2 regions of the Rossellomorea sp. QJM3NY_18 genome follow, and region 1 is predicted to be linked to the other one. Evidence: a T-box and tRNA genes for the amino acid it is inferred to sense, from the RefSeq annotation. Region 1 holds a T-box; the other holds one or more tRNA genes.
What was found. A T-box is a leader RNA that pairs with one kind of tRNA and senses whether it is charged. The one in region 1 lies ahead of AC0VXY_RS10165 (tryptophan--tRNA ligase), so its partner is inferred to be a tRNA-Trp.
Positions count from the first base shown of each region.

Region 2: it encodes a tRNA-Trp, which carries the amino acid that the T-box ahead of AC0VXY_RS10165 (tryptophan--tRNA ligase) is inferred to sense. The anticodon was not compared.

Region 1 covers NZ_CM149659.1:1,991,933-1,999,711, reverse strand. Annotated here, with positions in the region: gene AC0VXY_RS10170 (zinc-dependent alcohol dehydrogenase) at 1-803, shown strand, start outside; gene AC0VXY_RS10165 (tryptophan--tRNA ligase) at 889-1,887, opposite strand; T-box leader at 1,947-2,189, opposite strand; gene AC0VXY_RS10160 (metal-dependent hydrolase) at 2,257-2,883, opposite strand; gene AC0VXY_RS10155 (NUDIX hydrolase) at 2,979-3,605, opposite strand; gene AC0VXY_RS10150 (HAD family hydrolase) at 3,629-4,285, opposite strand; gene AC0VXY_RS10145 (hypothetical protein) at 4,502-4,681, opposite strand; gene cls (cardiolipin synthase) at 4,796-6,004, opposite strand; gene AC0VXY_RS10135 (VanZ family protein) at 6,595-7,146, opposite strand; gene selB (selenocysteine-specific translation elongation factor) at 7,241-7,779, opposite strand, start outside.
Region 2 covers NZ_CM149659.1:1,244,281-1,252,059, forward strand. Annotated here, with positions in the region: rRNA gene AC0VXY_RS06415 (23S ribosomal RNA) at 1-1,421, shown strand, start outside; rRNA gene rrf (5S ribosomal RNA) at 1,720-1,836, shown strand; tRNA gene AC0VXY_RS06425 (tRNA-Asn) at 1,844-1,918, shown strand; tRNA gene AC0VXY_RS06430 (tRNA-Ser) at 1,925-2,016, shown strand; tRNA gene AC0VXY_RS06435 (tRNA-Glu) at 2,032-2,106, shown strand; tRNA gene AC0VXY_RS06440 (tRNA-Val) at 2,145-2,220, shown strand; tRNA gene AC0VXY_RS06445 (tRNA-Met) at 2,296-2,369, shown strand; tRNA gene AC0VXY_RS06450 (tRNA-Asp) at 2,380-2,456, shown strand; tRNA gene AC0VXY_RS06455 (tRNA-Phe) at 2,616-2,691, shown strand; tRNA gene AC0VXY_RS06460 (tRNA-Thr) at 2,706-2,781, shown strand; tRNA gene AC0VXY_RS06465 (tRNA-Tyr) at 2,795-2,878, shown strand; tRNA gene AC0VXY_RS06470 (tRNA-Trp) at 2,887-2,960, shown strand; tRNA gene AC0VXY_RS06475 (tRNA-His) at 2,972-3,047, shown strand; tRNA gene AC0VXY_RS06480 (tRNA-Gln) at 3,087-3,158, shown strand; tRNA gene AC0VXY_RS06485 (tRNA-Gly) at 3,163-3,237, shown strand; tRNA gene AC0VXY_RS06490 (tRNA-Cys) at 3,245-3,318, shown strand; tRNA gene AC0VXY_RS06495 (tRNA-Leu) at 3,327-3,410, shown strand; tRNA gene AC0VXY_RS06500 (tRNA-Gly) at 3,415-3,488, shown strand; gene AC0VXY_RS06505 (carbohydrate ABC transporter permease) at 3,965-4,861, shown strand; gene AC0VXY_RS06510 (carbohydrate ABC transporter permease) at 4,861-5,688, shown strand; gene AC0VXY_RS06515 (ABC transporter substrate-binding protein) at 5,771-7,048, shown strand; gene AC0VXY_RS06520 (cache domain-containing sensor histidine kinase) at 7,191-7,779, shown strand, end outside.

The sequences.
Region 1 (7,779 bases):
AAGTGGGCGGTCTTTTCGGATTCACTGAGATGTTTGGTGGATACCCGGGTGGTCAGGCGGAGTATCTGCGGGTACCGTATGCAGACTTCACATCGTTTAAAGTCCCTGATTCAAGTCAGCTGGAGGATGAAAGTGTTCTCTTCCTTTCCGATGTAATACCCACTGCTTACTGGAGCGTAGAAAACAGTGGTGTAAAAAAAGGCGATACGGTCATTGTATTAGGTAGCGGCCCAATTGGATTGATGGCTCAGAAATTCGCTAAATTGAAAGGCGCCGAAAGAGTCATCGCAGTAGACCAGGTAGATCATAGACTTGCGCATGCTAAACGTACTAACCAAGCAGAAATATTCAACTTTCAAAATCATAGCGATATCGGGTCGCTCCTGCATGAAGAAACTAAAGGTGGAGCTGATGTTGTGATAGACTGTGTGGGAATGGATGGGACCGTTCAGCCAAATGAATCGTTCGGTTCTGACTTTGATAATCAATTTGGGACCATAAGTCCGATCAAGACAGCCTCAGAAGCGGTTCGGAAGTTCGGAACTGTTCAATTGACTGGCGTATATGCAACAGAAGCAAATCGATTTCCTCTAGGGGACTTTTTCAGCCGGAATGTTTCCATTAAAATGGGACAAGCACCTGTAATTCATCTGATGCCAAAATTATACGATATGATCGAAGAGAACCAATTTGACCCTACCGACATCATCACCCATACCTTTTCAATTGAAGAAGCGGCAAAAGGGTATGATATTTTCGATAAGAAGTCCGATGGAAATATTAAAGTAATACTCAAACCTTAAAAAGTGGGAAGAAAAGCCGCATTCTGACAAAATGCGGCTTTTCCAATGTTTTCATTTGTTACATTTATTTAATTAAGTGTATCAATCAATGATACAAACCAATCTTTTGTTTGATTTCCCTCATAAAAGGAGTGATTTTTTTTCTTGCCTTTTCAGCACCATTTAGTAGAATTTGATCAATTGCCTCTGTGTCACTTACCAATTCGTTGTACATGTCACGGGGTTCTTTCATAAATGAGTTCATCACAGAAAACAATTCTGCTTTTGCTTCACCCCAGCCAATTCCGGAGTGAAACCTCTTTCTCATTATTTCGGTTTGATCTGACGACGCGAATTCTTTGTATAACGAAAAAATAACAGATGAGCCGGGATCCTTTGGTTCTTCGGGAAGAGAGGAATCCGTTTTTATTTTATTGATTAGTTTTCGAAGCTTTTTTGGTTCCTCGAATAATGGGATTGTATTGTTATAGCTTTTACTCATCTTTCGTCCATCAAGTCCCGGGAGGACAGACGTCTCTTCCTGTATGACATACTCGGGAAGAACAAATGTTTCACCATATTGTTTATTAAAACTTTCTGCTAAATCCCTGGCAATTTCAACATGCTGAATTTGATCCTTTCCAACCGGAACCAATTCAGTTTGAAATAAAAGGATATCCGCCGCCATCAATATCGGGTAGGTAAAAACTCCCATGTTGACTCCAGAATCCACTTCTCTGCCATCATTTTGATTATCTCCAACCATTGATTTATACGCATGAGCCCGGTTCATTAATCCTTTTGGTGCAAAGCAGGAAAGAATCCAGCTTAATTCAAAGATTTCAGGAACATCAGATTGACGGTAAAAAATCGCTCGATCTGGATTCAACCCTAAAGCTAACCACGCTGCCGCTACCCCATAAGAAAATTCTTTCATTGCGAGTGGATCATGGATCTTTGTTAAACCATGATAATCTGCAACAAAATAAGCGGTGTTATAAGATTGGTTCCCTGCCAATCCCAATGCCGGTTTAATCGCACCAATATAATTCCCTAAATGTATACTACCAGTTGGTTTGATACCAGTCAGAACTTGTTTATTCATCCCCATTATACCCTCCATTGAAAAATGATAAAAACACAAAAAGGGCTTCCCATCCTCTAAAAAAGGACGGGAAACCCGTGGTGCCACCTTCATTCGCTTACCCTTTAGTAAACGCACTCATCTGTACAGAAGTCGCCTTCGATACATCGTCTCTTATATCGGTGAGACCTTCCGCCAAAACCTACTTCATTTCAGCCTGGATGCTCAAAAGCCCATTCAACGATTTTACCATACTGATTCTCACCCGCCATCAGCTCTCTTAAATGTTTCGATCGTCTACTCTTCTTCTTCATCGCACATACCCATTTATAGTGTTTCCATTATTTTAATGTATAGGGAAATAATGGTCAAGTAGGTATAGAACACATTTTACATTTCTTTGGACGAAAGAGGAAGGAAGAGCTTTATGCCTCTTTTATTGAAAGGAAGAAACTTCATATCCGCGATTAAATGACTCGCATATCCGATGACACATGCTTCAAATACTCCATCCATCATGATAGAAGACTCGAGATAACGAGCGATGATGCCAAAATATATCAATCCTAGTACGGAGTGAGTATAACTGCGATGTGACACGAATGAAGCAATAAATATATATATGCCCAGCAACCATAACCATATTTCATTCAATTGCCAGCCACATGCCGTCACACCTATGCCAGTAATCATCAGCATCCTTCTCTGGGTAATGAAGCTTGTGAGAAACATCATTCCTGCCCCATACCCAATCCCAAGCCACCTTTCTTTCCCACTGCCTTCAAGGTAGCTGTACACCATCATGAGAAAGCCGATGATTTGCGCCACCGACCTGATCATTTTGGGGGAGAAAGTAACTTTGTTACTAAGCTTTCCGTCAATATCCAAATCCGGCATGAGTCCGGATACCCCTCCAATTGCTACAAGTGACGCTGTCGTACCGGGGCTTGATCCAAATGAGTTCGCCACAATAAAACCTGTTGCTGCTCCAATTGCCATATGCGCTGTACCGTTCAATTTTAACTCCTACTCCCTATCTCAATATGTAAGTATCAGATATTCATGATAGCCTTTATTATTCATTCTGACTATGGGATAGAGGCATTACTTTCTTACATTTTCCGTTCTATTTGATCAATGATTTCTAAAAGATAGGACCTTTCATGCGGGACGAAATGTTGATAACCCACCTTGTGGCCTGTATATTTCTTAATCCCTTCTTTTTGGACAATAAATCCTTCCAATTCGATTTGGGCTTTATCATGTTGAATCAGCGATTTGAAATCGGCCAGGGTAGAACGGAAGATCCCTGTGACTTCCTCAGGCTGAAGCTGAAATTCCTCGTATGAGACCGGGTTCGTATAAAGGAACACATTGGTATGCTCCCTGTCTATCATACCTTGTTGAATGAGTTCCTCTTTTACAATCCCCAGATCTTCCAATTCCTCAAACAGGACCTTGATTCCCAGCTCTTCATGAACTTCCCTCACACCGTCTTCAATCTTTTCATCGAACAAAATATGTCCGGCGGCCGTAATGTCCAAAAGTCCAGGAAAATCCTTCTTGGTGTCACTTCTTAATTGAAAATAGATGAAGGTTTCCTTCAAGTCGGTATCATAACGAGCAAACCAGCAGTGAAAGGTCTCGTGCCAATACCCTTTCGCGTGGACCTCCGAACGGCTCCCAACCCCTATTCTTTCTCCGATTTCATTCAAAATGGCCAGTTTTTCCTGCTCCACCTGATCACTCCTGCTCTCTTATTTCATTTCACTTTCTCCAAATAGTCTCTGATTTCTATCAAATCATCGACCACTACATCGGCTTCACGCAATTCATTTTCCTGTGAAAAATCAAAAGCACATCCGATGGAAAGAAACTCATTCGCCTCGGCTCCTTTGAAGTCCGATCGTCTGTCTCCAATCACAATTCCGTGACTGAGATGATGATCTGCCTTCACTTTCCGTATTAGTTCACCCTTATCCACAGAATCAATATCCTCAATACTATAGGAGGATATAATCCATCGATCCAACGCGTAATATTCCACGATTGTTTCGAGATAACGGGGATAGCCGTTACTTGCCACAAAAATCGGGAATCCCCTTTCGGCCAAATAAGATAAGAGGGCCTCGGTATGGGGATATAGGGCACCCATTCCACCCAAAATGTTTTGAATCAATTTATCCTGAAATACATCATTTACTCTCTCATGTACATGAGTGGGATGCAGGGGCAATAGAGTCTTCCACACATCCGTAAGGGGGACTCCCATAATATCTCTGTATGTTTCGAGAGGCGTATCCCCCTCCCACTTCTCTTCGTCTCTAAGTAATTGAAAGGTATCATGAAGTGAAGCCTCAAGTATACGGTCTGTTTGAAATAATGTACCATCCATATCAAAAATCATTGCTGCTTTCATCTGTATTCTCCTTTATTGCCATACGCACAGTCAGTCTCCATGATGATTTGATCTTTCCCCGAGCTTTAACAAAGCCATACTAATCATATCAAATTTATGGCCACTTAGAAGCAAACAATCTATAAGAGGATTACACGGTTCACCATCCAGAGGCATAAAAAAAGACACGTGAGACCTTCCTCTTGTGTCTTTTGCTTTTACAGTATTCTCCGTTTTCTAAGAAGCGTTCGGAAGGTAAAGAAGGACCGCCAACATCATGCCGATCACAGAGAAGATGACAATTGTGACTGCTATCGACCTGTGATTCTTTGAAACATGTTTCTTCTTTGACACATTAAAAAACGCAAATGCCATTAACGAAAGAACAAACAAAGCTATAAACAAGAGCTCGCTCATGGACAATCCCTTTCTTAAATAAGGTGTTTACATCTAAACTATATGAGAACACTTTACCATATTTTCTTATTCAACAAAAATTTTTACATTCGTACACCTTGAATCAAGACGCGACTAAAAGTAATAATAAAGCCAGTGTGGTGTCTTCTGTAAGGGTTTTTCCCAGAATGGCAGTTCATCAAAATCTCTCCTGGTCACCTTTTCACTATCCTTCATATCCTCTTTGATAAGGGATTCCAAATGTCTCGCTACTTCCTCATCCCGAATGATGCAGTTGCTCTCATCATTTAAGTAAAAGCTGCGCGGATCCCAATTGGCTGTCCCCACGTCCGCCCAGGCATGATCAACAACCATCACCTTGCCGTGAAAAAACCCCTTCTGATATAGATATAGATGCACTCCTTCTTTTAAAAGGCTCTTTTCTATCCTGTAGCTTGAGGGTTTGGTGAACCAGGCATCCGTATCATCCGGTACAAGGATAATCACTTCGACCCCTCTCTTCACTGCTTCTTTCAATGCGCTGATAAGCTTATTATTTGGGATAAAGTATGGGGTTGTGATGGTCACACTCTTTTCTGCTTCATTTATCCAATCAATGGTTCTTTCAATGAGAGGGTCTCCAGTAGAGAAGATGAAATGGACACTACCTTCAGTGCTGGCTGACGTGTATGAGGTTAGATCACTCTTTATTTCCTCGCCACCGTCCTCAGTCCAATCTCTTATGAACTGCTTATATACTTCTTTTCCCGCATCGCCTGCCAACCGGATATGATAATCCCTCCAGTAGCCAAGCTTTGGATCTTTCCCCAGATATTCTTCCCCCATGTTGAATCCTCCAATATAGGCAATGTTGTCATCTATGGAAATAAGCCTGCGATGGTTCCGGTGGTGAAGGGAATAGAAAATATTCTTAAGTGAAAGTGGTCTGCTTTTCGTAATCTTTACTCCGGCCTTTTCCATCCTCTTGATGTTCTTCGTAGGGATGTCCGACCCAAGAAAGTCTACAGATAAGCGGACATCCACACCCTTTTGAGCTTTTTTCATCAATAAATTAAAGAACTCATGAGAGATTTTGTCATCCCTAATGATAAAAAAATGGATCCATACATAATGTTCAGCCGAATCTATATCATTGAAAAGGTTTTCATAAAAACTTTTTCCAGTATTAAGAATTTCAATTGAAGCGTTGCTTGACAGGGTTTCAGTAATCGGGTGGGTTCTCGTATAATTTTTCACACCTTGTCTTACATCCCAATGCATGATGAAGAACAATACCACAGATAACACGATGATGACCATAATCACTTTTATAGCTTTTTTCATCACGAGCACCCACCCCCTTTCATCGTACTGTTAGCTTTTGTTTATGGGGGTGGAGTATACATTCGCTGTCAAAGTTTATCGATGAACAGGCTAAATGAGAAGCAGTAAAAAGACTGGGGATAATGTGTTTAGTTAAAAAAATCCTAACGATATTCGAGATTCATTTTTTGAAAATCGAATTCGTTCGGATTTATCAGTTTACGAAAATATTGTTACTTTTAATGGAGTGAGTGGTGGTTGATTTCCGCTGCAGGTGCTCGCTTTCCGCGGGGCGTGAGTTGAGCCTCCTCGGGCTTTGAGTCTGTGTATGTTTAACAACAACTTTGGTGAAATGGTCCTTTTATTATTATTCCTAAAGCATATTCAGTGTATACAGCAGGATCTAGCTATTGATTGGAGTGCAAGACGAAGACTCCTACGGGAAAAGCGGAATAGGTAAGACCCCGCAGGAGCGTGAGCTGTGAGGAGGCTTGCCTTCCGCCCGAGGAAAGCGAAGTCTTGCACGGAAATCAATAGCGGTGTAATAAGTGATCCTCACAAATTGTTTGGTTGTTCGTCTTTTGAAGTGGAATTAGTTATATTCCAGCCACTCACTTGATTTTTTTATTGATTTTCAACAATGTATAGAAATAACGGGCGGTGACGAATAAGATACCACCAATGAACGCTCCCATTGTGTTCATCATCCAATCATCAATATCCGTTGCTCTTCCTAAAGGCAAATAGTATTGAGCAAGCTCAATTCCAAAGGAAAAGATCCCCCCAAGAAAAGTGACCATCAATATCAATTGTTTCGATTGCCTCATCCACCAGGCAAGAAAGAAGGTAAAGGGAATAAACAGTATAATATTGGCAAGAAGATTACGGATCGGCACGTCCAAATGATTACGGTAAATTAAATTCAACTTTAAATTGGAGAAAGGATCGAAATTCACAGACCCCTCTGAAACATTTTCCAGGGGAGTCAAGGTGATTAGACAAATGCCACCAATTGATATACACGTAAATAATACAGGGAGTAAGTTCAGCCACCTGCCCTTCCCCCTTCTTTTCTTCCAAAAGGAGATCGCAAAGATAAGGGTAACCGTCACAATGATTATAATCGGAAGCACCCAGCCAAATGCGCTCCATAATTCTTTCATAATTTCCTATCCTACTTTCTACTATGCCACAGAATGAATAGCAGCAATTTGTACTTTATTTAATTTAATCAACCTAAATATACTTCCTTCCCACTCATTCTTTATCAATATTGCCAATCCATTGTCGTTTCCCTTCTATACGAAGCGTCAACCCTTCACTATCCAGCTTTTCTAAAAAAGGAATCATATATTTTCTGGATAAGCCCAGTACTTCTTTCGCTTCACCTACCTGAAATGCATCATCTGTATGCTTCCTCAATAGAATGATTGCGTTGTTAAACACCCCAATGGAATAAGCTTTCTTTTCATCCAGGGGCACTATTTTCTTCTCCTGTATGAAAAAACGAGTGAAGTCCGATTGCCACTTCTCCGGTATTCCCACCTTCTCAAAATACTCTTCCATGTCTCTTACCTGTGTACCGTCCCTTTCCAGTAAATCGAGAAGCTGAATGCACCGCTTCTCCCATGCAGGTGGCAGATGGGGTGTAAAGCCAGCTAACTGAACCAGACCATTTCCCTGGACCCAATTCCCTTGCTCCAACACATAATCTACCAGATTTCCAGGATATTCACACAAGTGTTGCTTTAATTCTGCACGATTGACTCCCTTCAATAAGGGGAATTTCTCGTGAA
Region 2 (7,779 bases), 750 kb from region 1:
GCGTCTAAGCAGTTAGGCTGATGATGAGGCAAATCCCGTCATCTTAGAAGGCTGAGCTGTGATAGCGAGCGAATTATAGTAGCGAAGTTCCTGATTCCACACTGCCAAGAAAAGCCTCTAGCGAGGAAAAAGGTGCCCGTACCGCAAACCGACACAGGTAGGCGAGGAGAGAATCCTAAGGTGAGCGAGAGAACTCTCGTTAAGGAACTCGGCAAAATGACCCCGTAACTTCGGGAGAAGGGGTGCTCTGGTAGGGTGCAAGCCCGAGAGAGCCGCAGTGAATAGGCCCAGGCGACTGTTTAGCAAAAACACAGGTCTCTGCGAAGCCGTAAGGCGAAGTATAGGGGCTGACGCCTGCCCGGTGCTGGAAGGTTAAGAGGAGTGCTTAGCGCAAGCGAAGGTGCGAATCGAAGCCCCAGTAAACGGCGGCCGTAACTATAACGGTCCTAAGGTAGCGAAATTCCTTGTCGGGTAAGTTCCGACCCGCACGAAAGGCGTAACGATCTGGGCACTGTCTCAACGAGAGACTCGGTGAAATTATAGTACCTGTGAAGATGCAGGTTACCCGCGACAGGACGGAAAGACCCCGTGGAGCTTTACTGTAGCCTGATATTGAATTTTGGTACAGCTTGTACAGGATAGGTAGGAGCCTTGGAAACCGGAGCACAAGCTTCGGTGGAGGCATCGGTGGGATACTACCCTGGCTGTATTGAAATTCTAACCCGCGCCCCTTATCGGGGTGGGAGACAGTGTCAGGTGGGCAGTTTGACTGGGGCGGTCGCCTCCTAAAGAGTAACGGAGGCGCCCAAAGGTTCCCTCAGAATGGTTGGAAATCATTCGCAGAGTGTAAAGGCACAAGGGAGCTTGACTGCGAGACCTACAAGTCGAGCAGGGACGAAAGTCGGGCTTAGTGATCCGGTGGTTCCGCATGGAAGGGCCATCGCTCAACGGATAAAAGCTACCCCGGGGATAACAGGCTTATCTCCCCCAAGAGTCCACATCGACGGGGAGGTTTGGCACCTCGATGTCGGCTCATCGCATCCTGGGGCTGTAGTCGGTCCCAAGGGTTGGGCTGTTCGCCCATTAAAGCGGTACGCGAGCTGGGTTCAGAACGTCGTGAGACAGTTCGGTCCCTATCCGTCGTGGGCGCAGGAAATTTGAGAGGAGCTGTCCTTAGTACGAGAGGACCGGGATGGACGCACCGCTGGTGTACCAGTTGTCTTGCCAAAGGCATCGCTGGGTAGCTATGTGCGGAAGGGATAAGTGCTGAAAGCATCTAAGCATGAAGCCCCCCTCGAGATGAGATTTCCCATCACGTAAGTGAGTAAGATCCCTAGAAGATGACTAGGTAGATAGGTCAGAGATGGAAGCATGGCGACATGTGGAGTTGACTGATACTAATCGATCGAGGACTTAACCAAACTATAAAGCGGAGGCGGCTTGAACAGAGACGACAAGCATTTCTGGGCAATCAGAAGAGGGTGTTTTTTACCCTCAGCTGATTGAACTGAAATGACCTCGAGTCTCTAGCCGCCGGAGCTGGAATGTTATCTATTGCAATAGTAGATACAACAATGGGTCGATATTCGGCTTTCTTGACATCAATTCTTTATCTAGTTTTGAAGGAATAAAATTTATATGAAAATATAAAAAAATCCTTGAAAAAAATTATCAACACGATATAATAGTACTTGTCCTTAAAAAAGGGACAATACATAGTCTGGTGACTATGGCGAAGAGGTCACACCCGTTCCCATGCCGAACACGGAAGTTAAGCTCTTCAGCGCCGATGGTAGTTGGGGGATCTCCCCCTGTGAGAGTAGGACGTCGCCAGGCATATCGTTCCGCAGTAGCTCAGTGGTAGAGCTATCGGCTGTTAACCGATCGGTCGCAAGTTCGAATCTTGCCTGCGGAGCCAATATATGGAGAGCTGTCCGAGTGGCCGAAGGAGCACGATTGGAAATCGTGTAGACGGTTAACGCTGTCTCAAGGGTTCAAATCCCTTGCTCTCCGCCATTTTGTTTTCAGTAAGGCCCATTGGTCAAGCGGTTAAGACACCGCCCTTTCACGGCGGTAACACGGGTTCGAATCCCGTATGGGTCACCAATTTTTTTGCGGAAGCAAAAGAACTTACCATGTAATATGGAGGATTAGCTCAGCTGGGAGAGCATCTGCCTTACAAGCAGAGGGTCGGCGGTTCGATCCCGTCATCCTCCACCATGATTTCTTACGAAGCGTAAGCAGAGTAAAATAATCTTCCTTAATTAGTATTTGTAACTTACCATTTCTTATCGTCGCGGGGTGGAGCAGTTCGGTAGCTCGTCGGGCTCATAACCCGAAGGTCACAGGTTCAAATCCTGTCCCCGCAATACCATTTTTGGTCCGGTAGTTCAGTTGGTTAGAATGCCTGCCTGTCACGCAGGAGGTCGCGGGTTCGAGTCCCGTCCGGACCGCCATTTTTATATTAGATAGTCATGAAATGGAAAAGGGTTTCGATAAGCGAGAAGGTCGAGGAAGCGATCGAAGGAACACCGGAGCGTATTTTACATACGTGAGGATGTGACTGAGTGAGCTGACGAAGAGATTCGAAGCTTAGCGGAAGCCGAAAACTATATGGCTCAGTAGCTCAGTTGGTAGAGCAATGGACTGAAAATCCATGTGTCGGCGGTTCGATTCCGTCCTGAGCCACCATTTATTTACTTGATGCCGGTGTAGCTCAACTGGTAGAGCAACTGACTTGTAATCAGTAGGTTGGGGGTTCAAGTCCTCTTGCCGGCACCATTGTTTTATAGCTGGAGGGGTAGCGAAGTGGCTAAACGCGGCGGACTGTAAATCCGCTCCTTCGGGTTCGGCAGTTCGAATCTGCCCCCCTCCACCATTTATTCTAGGGGTATAGTTTAAAGGTAGAACGAAGGTCTCCAAAACCTTTGGTGTGGGTTCGATTCCTACTACCCCTGCCAATTATTTCATGGCGATTGTGGCGAAGTGGTTAACGCACCTGATTGTGGTTCAGGCATTCGTGGGTTCGATTCCCATCAGTCGCCCCATAAAAGTCACATTTTTATTTCCGTGACATATACTATCAGTGGGCTATAGCCAAGCGGTAAGGCATCGCACTTTGACTGCGACATGCGTTGGTTCGAATCCAGCTAGCCCAGTAGTGCGGAAGTAGTTCAGTGGTAGAACACCACCTTGCCAAGGTGGGGGTCGCGGGTTCGAATCCCGTCTTCCGCTCCAATATTAAGGCGGCATAGCCAAGTGGTAAGGCATGGGTCTGCAAAACCCTGATCACCGGTTCAAATCCGGTTGCCGCCTCCAAATGTAATGCCGGTGTGGCGGAATTGGCAGACGCGCACGACTCAAAATCGTGTTCCTCTGGAGTGCCGGTTCGATCCCGGCCACCGGTACCACATCGCGGGTGTAGTTTAGTGGTAAAACCTCAGCCTTCCAAGCTGATGATGAGGGTTCGATTCCCTTCACCCGCTCCAACTTACATACGACAGGCTTTCTCTTCATGAGGAAGTTTTTTTTAATGTTTAATTATGAAAAAACGTTTAACCAGCATCATTTTTACCGTTATGGACGTTTATCTGATCGACTTCACTATATTTATTCTCGATCAAAGCCAATTTATTTTCAAAACTGGACCACTTATTTTCAATTCCACGATTTTATTTTCAAAAACACCACTTTTATTTTCAATTCCAGCATTTTATTTTCAAAAAGCCGATTCACCGCCCACTCATTCCCCAAACAGAACCACAAAGGAATCCAACCTTTTCATTTACCCACCACCCATCAAAACAAACCCCATCTAGTCAAAATATTGCACCTTCTTCGTCAATTGAGTTCCCCTTTTTGAGAAAGCGCTACCATTATAATATAAGAAAGCGATTACACAGTTAGGGTGGTGATACGGGTGGAACCAAAGATTCAGACTGGACCAGTAAGCCCAGATGTACAAATGAAGGCAGTGACGAAGAAAAGGTTCAAGTATAAGAGCTTGCTGACGTACGCTGCCTTTGTAGGACCGGCACTTTTATTTTTCTTAGTGATTCAGATTCTTCCATTCTTAATGGGGGTGTATTATTCCTTTACCTCATGGAATGGTGTCAGTTCGGTTGTTGAGTGGGTAGGATTTGATAATTATAAGAAGATTTTCACGGATGACAAAACGTTTTTCAATTCTTTCATGTTCACGACGAAGTTTATGTTTGCGGCAGTGATCATCAGTAACTTGATAGGATTCGGATTTGCTCTTTTACTGAATGCGGCGTTGAAGACGCGTAATATCCTGAGGACCGTATTTTTCATTCCGAACGTCATCGGGGGATTGTTACTCGGGTTCATCTGGCAGTTCATCTTTGTGAAAGGATTCGCCTCACTCGGGAATATGACGGATATCGGATTTTTTAAAATGCCATGGCTTGGTGATGAGAAGACGGCTTTCTGGGGTATTGTTATCGTATTTGCATGGCAGATCTCGGGGTATATGATGGTTATTTATGTAGCGGCATTGCAAGGGGTCGACAATTCTCTTCTTGAAGCAGCGAAGATAGATGGTGCATCGAGCTGGACGCTCCTGACGAAGATCATCATTCCATTGATTTTACCGGCATTCACGATTTGTTTCTTCCTGACGATTTCGATGGCCTTTAAAATATTCGATTTAAATATCTCGCTGACAGGCGGTGGGCCGTTCAATTCTACACAATCCGTTGCGATCAATATTTATCAGGAAGCTTTCCAGAATAACCGTTATGGACTTGGAACGGCGAAATCGATTCTGTTCTTTGTGGTAGTGGCTGTGTTTACGACAGTCCAGGTGATGGTGACGAAGAAGAAGGAGGTTGAGGCATAATGGGCAATCGTTATACGAAGAGAACATTTGTATTAGAGATTATCGGGATTGTGATCGGGCTCATTTTCCTTGTCCCTTTTTACTTCGTATTGATCAACTCGGTGAAACCGTTCGCTGCAATTCTGATTGATGCGGCGGCATGGCCGGAAGAATTTGTGTTTTCCAACTATGCAAAAGTGTGGGAAATCATCAATTTCCCCCGGGCTTTCTGGAATTCACTGGTCATCACGGTTTTCAGTAACCTCGGTTTAGTGATCATCAGTTCCATGGCAGCATGGAAGATGGTTCGTACACCTGGGAAGTTCAGTAAAATCCTATTCGTCATCTTTGTATCCGCCATGGTGATCCCGTTCCAGACGGTGATGATCCCTTTGATGAAAGTTGGGGGGACGTTGGGACTGACAAATAGCATTCCTGGTCTCATTATCATGTACTTTGGGTTCGGAGTGCCACTTTCCCTATTCTTATTTCACGGATTTGTGAAAACCGTCCCGATTGAAATCGAGGAATCAGCGATGATAGACGGCTGCAGTCAGTTTGGCGTATTTTGGAGAATCGTCTTCCCATTACTGAAGCCGATTACGGTTACTGTGATCATTTTGAACACATTATGGATCTGGAATGATTACCTGCTTCCACTCCTTGTTTTACAGGATGCGGAACTGCGGACAATCCCACTTGCAGCCAGTTCGTTCTTTGCACAGTATACGAAGCAATGGGATATGGGACTTGCAGCATTGGTGCTTGGAATCACACCGATCATCATCTTCTTCCTATTTTTACAGAAGCATATCATAAAAGGGATTGCTTCAGGTTCGATCAAGTAGATATAAAGTTTCTGTCGAGATGGTCTATCATTGATACAGAAATTTATATAAAATATTTTATATCAGGGAGGTCAATCCATTTATGAAACGTATTTTATTACTGTGTATGTCTTTGGTTTTAGTATTTGGAATCATTGCAGGTTGTTCTTCTAAAGACAAAACTAGCAGCTCAGGCGGAGATTCGGGTTCAGGTGAGGATGTCGTAACGCTGAATTTCTTCCAGTTCAAGGTTGAAATTGCCGATCAGCTGCAAGAAATGATCAAAGAATTCGAAGCGGAGCATCCGAACATTAAGGTCAAGCTTGAAACCGTTGGTGGAGGTGCCGATTACGGAGCTGCCCTTAAAGCGAAATTTGCTTCAGGTGAAGAGCCGGATATTTTCAACAATGGCGGATTCAAAGAGTTAGAGCTTTGGAAAGAGAAGCTTGCGGATCTTTCTGGTGAACCATGGGTAGAGCATGTCCTTCCGATCGGGAAAGTTCCGATGACGGATGAGGACGGTAAGCTTTATGGTATGCCAGTTAACTTGGAAGGGTATGGTTTTGTTTACAACAAAGATTTATTTGAAAAAGCAGGCATCACTGAGCCTCCTAAAACGATTGATGAGTTGAAAGACGCTGCGAAGAAGCTCGAAGCGAAGAAAATCACTCCTTTCTCAGCGGGTTACGGTGAGTGGTGGGTAATCGGGCAGCATTTACTGAACATTCCATTTGCACAACAGGAAGATCCGAATAAGTTCATCGCGGGACTTTATGACGGTTCTGAGAAAATTGTTGGAAACGAGAAGTTCAAACAGTTCAAAGAAGTATTGGACACTGAGCTTAAATATGCCAATGATAATCCTTTAACGACGGATTATAATACACAGGTAACGTTGTTTGCTTCTGGTGAAACGGCGATGCTTCAGCAAGGGAACTGGACTGAGAACATGATCACGGAGATCAACCCTGATATCAATATGGGCTTCCTTCCGATTCCAATCAGCAATGACGATAATGCAGATCGCCTTCCTGTCGGTGTGCCGAATAACTGGGTATTGAATAAGAACTCTAAACATCTTGAAGAAGCAAAAACATTCTTGGAGTGGATGGTTTCTTCTGAAACAGGTAAGCGTTATATCACAGAAGAATTTGCGTTCATCCCTGCTTTCGACAATATCGAGCCGAATGGTCTTGGTGACTTAGGTCAATCCATCCTTGACTACTCTAAGGATGAGAAGACGATCCCTTGGACTTGGTTCAAATGGCCGGATGGAGCGAACAAAGAATTTGCTGCGACCATCCAGGAATATGCAGCAGGAAAAATTGATTATGATACGGTACTTGAGAGATTCCAGCAAACATGGGATAACTTGAAGTAAACACAATAATGGAAAGCATGTCTACTTAAGGCATGCTTTCTATTTTATAAGTTTAGTAGGAATATTTCGAAAAAACACTTCCAAGAGCGGGGAATAACACTTTATACTAGTGTATAAGTGAGACCTGGGAGGTCCGTCCCTCATGTTAAAGACAAGCATTCGGAATAAGTTGATTGCGCTGTTGATGATTACGACGATTGTGCCGTTTGGCAGTTCGATCATTATTACATATTTGTATACGAAGGATTCGATAGAGGAGCAGGTGGTGAAGGAGAGCAGTAATCTCCTTTATCAGGGGAAGGTGAACTTGGAGAGCTATATCAATGAGCTCAACGGGTTATCGCTATCCCTCTATAATAATCCCGATTTCATTAATTTCATGAGGTCACCGGGTAAGGAGAATAATTACCTGACGATCGGCATCGTGAAGAATATTGTGCAAACGATTCTCTACACAGGGGACACGATCAACGGAGTACGCATTTCCTTTGCCGACGGTGACCGTGTTATTTCGGCAACAAAGCGTTCCACCGTTGTGTTTTCCAATAGAATAAAAGATTCACAGTGGGAATACTTCAGAAAAGCAGAGCGAAGCCCGTACAATATGTACATTGAACCCACCTTTAGCCAGGAAGAAGAGAATATTAACCGTTCGAAGGAAATCATCACGATCCACCGGGTATTCCGCAATGTACCTGGTGATGAGGTGCTGGCGTATATATCCCTGGATA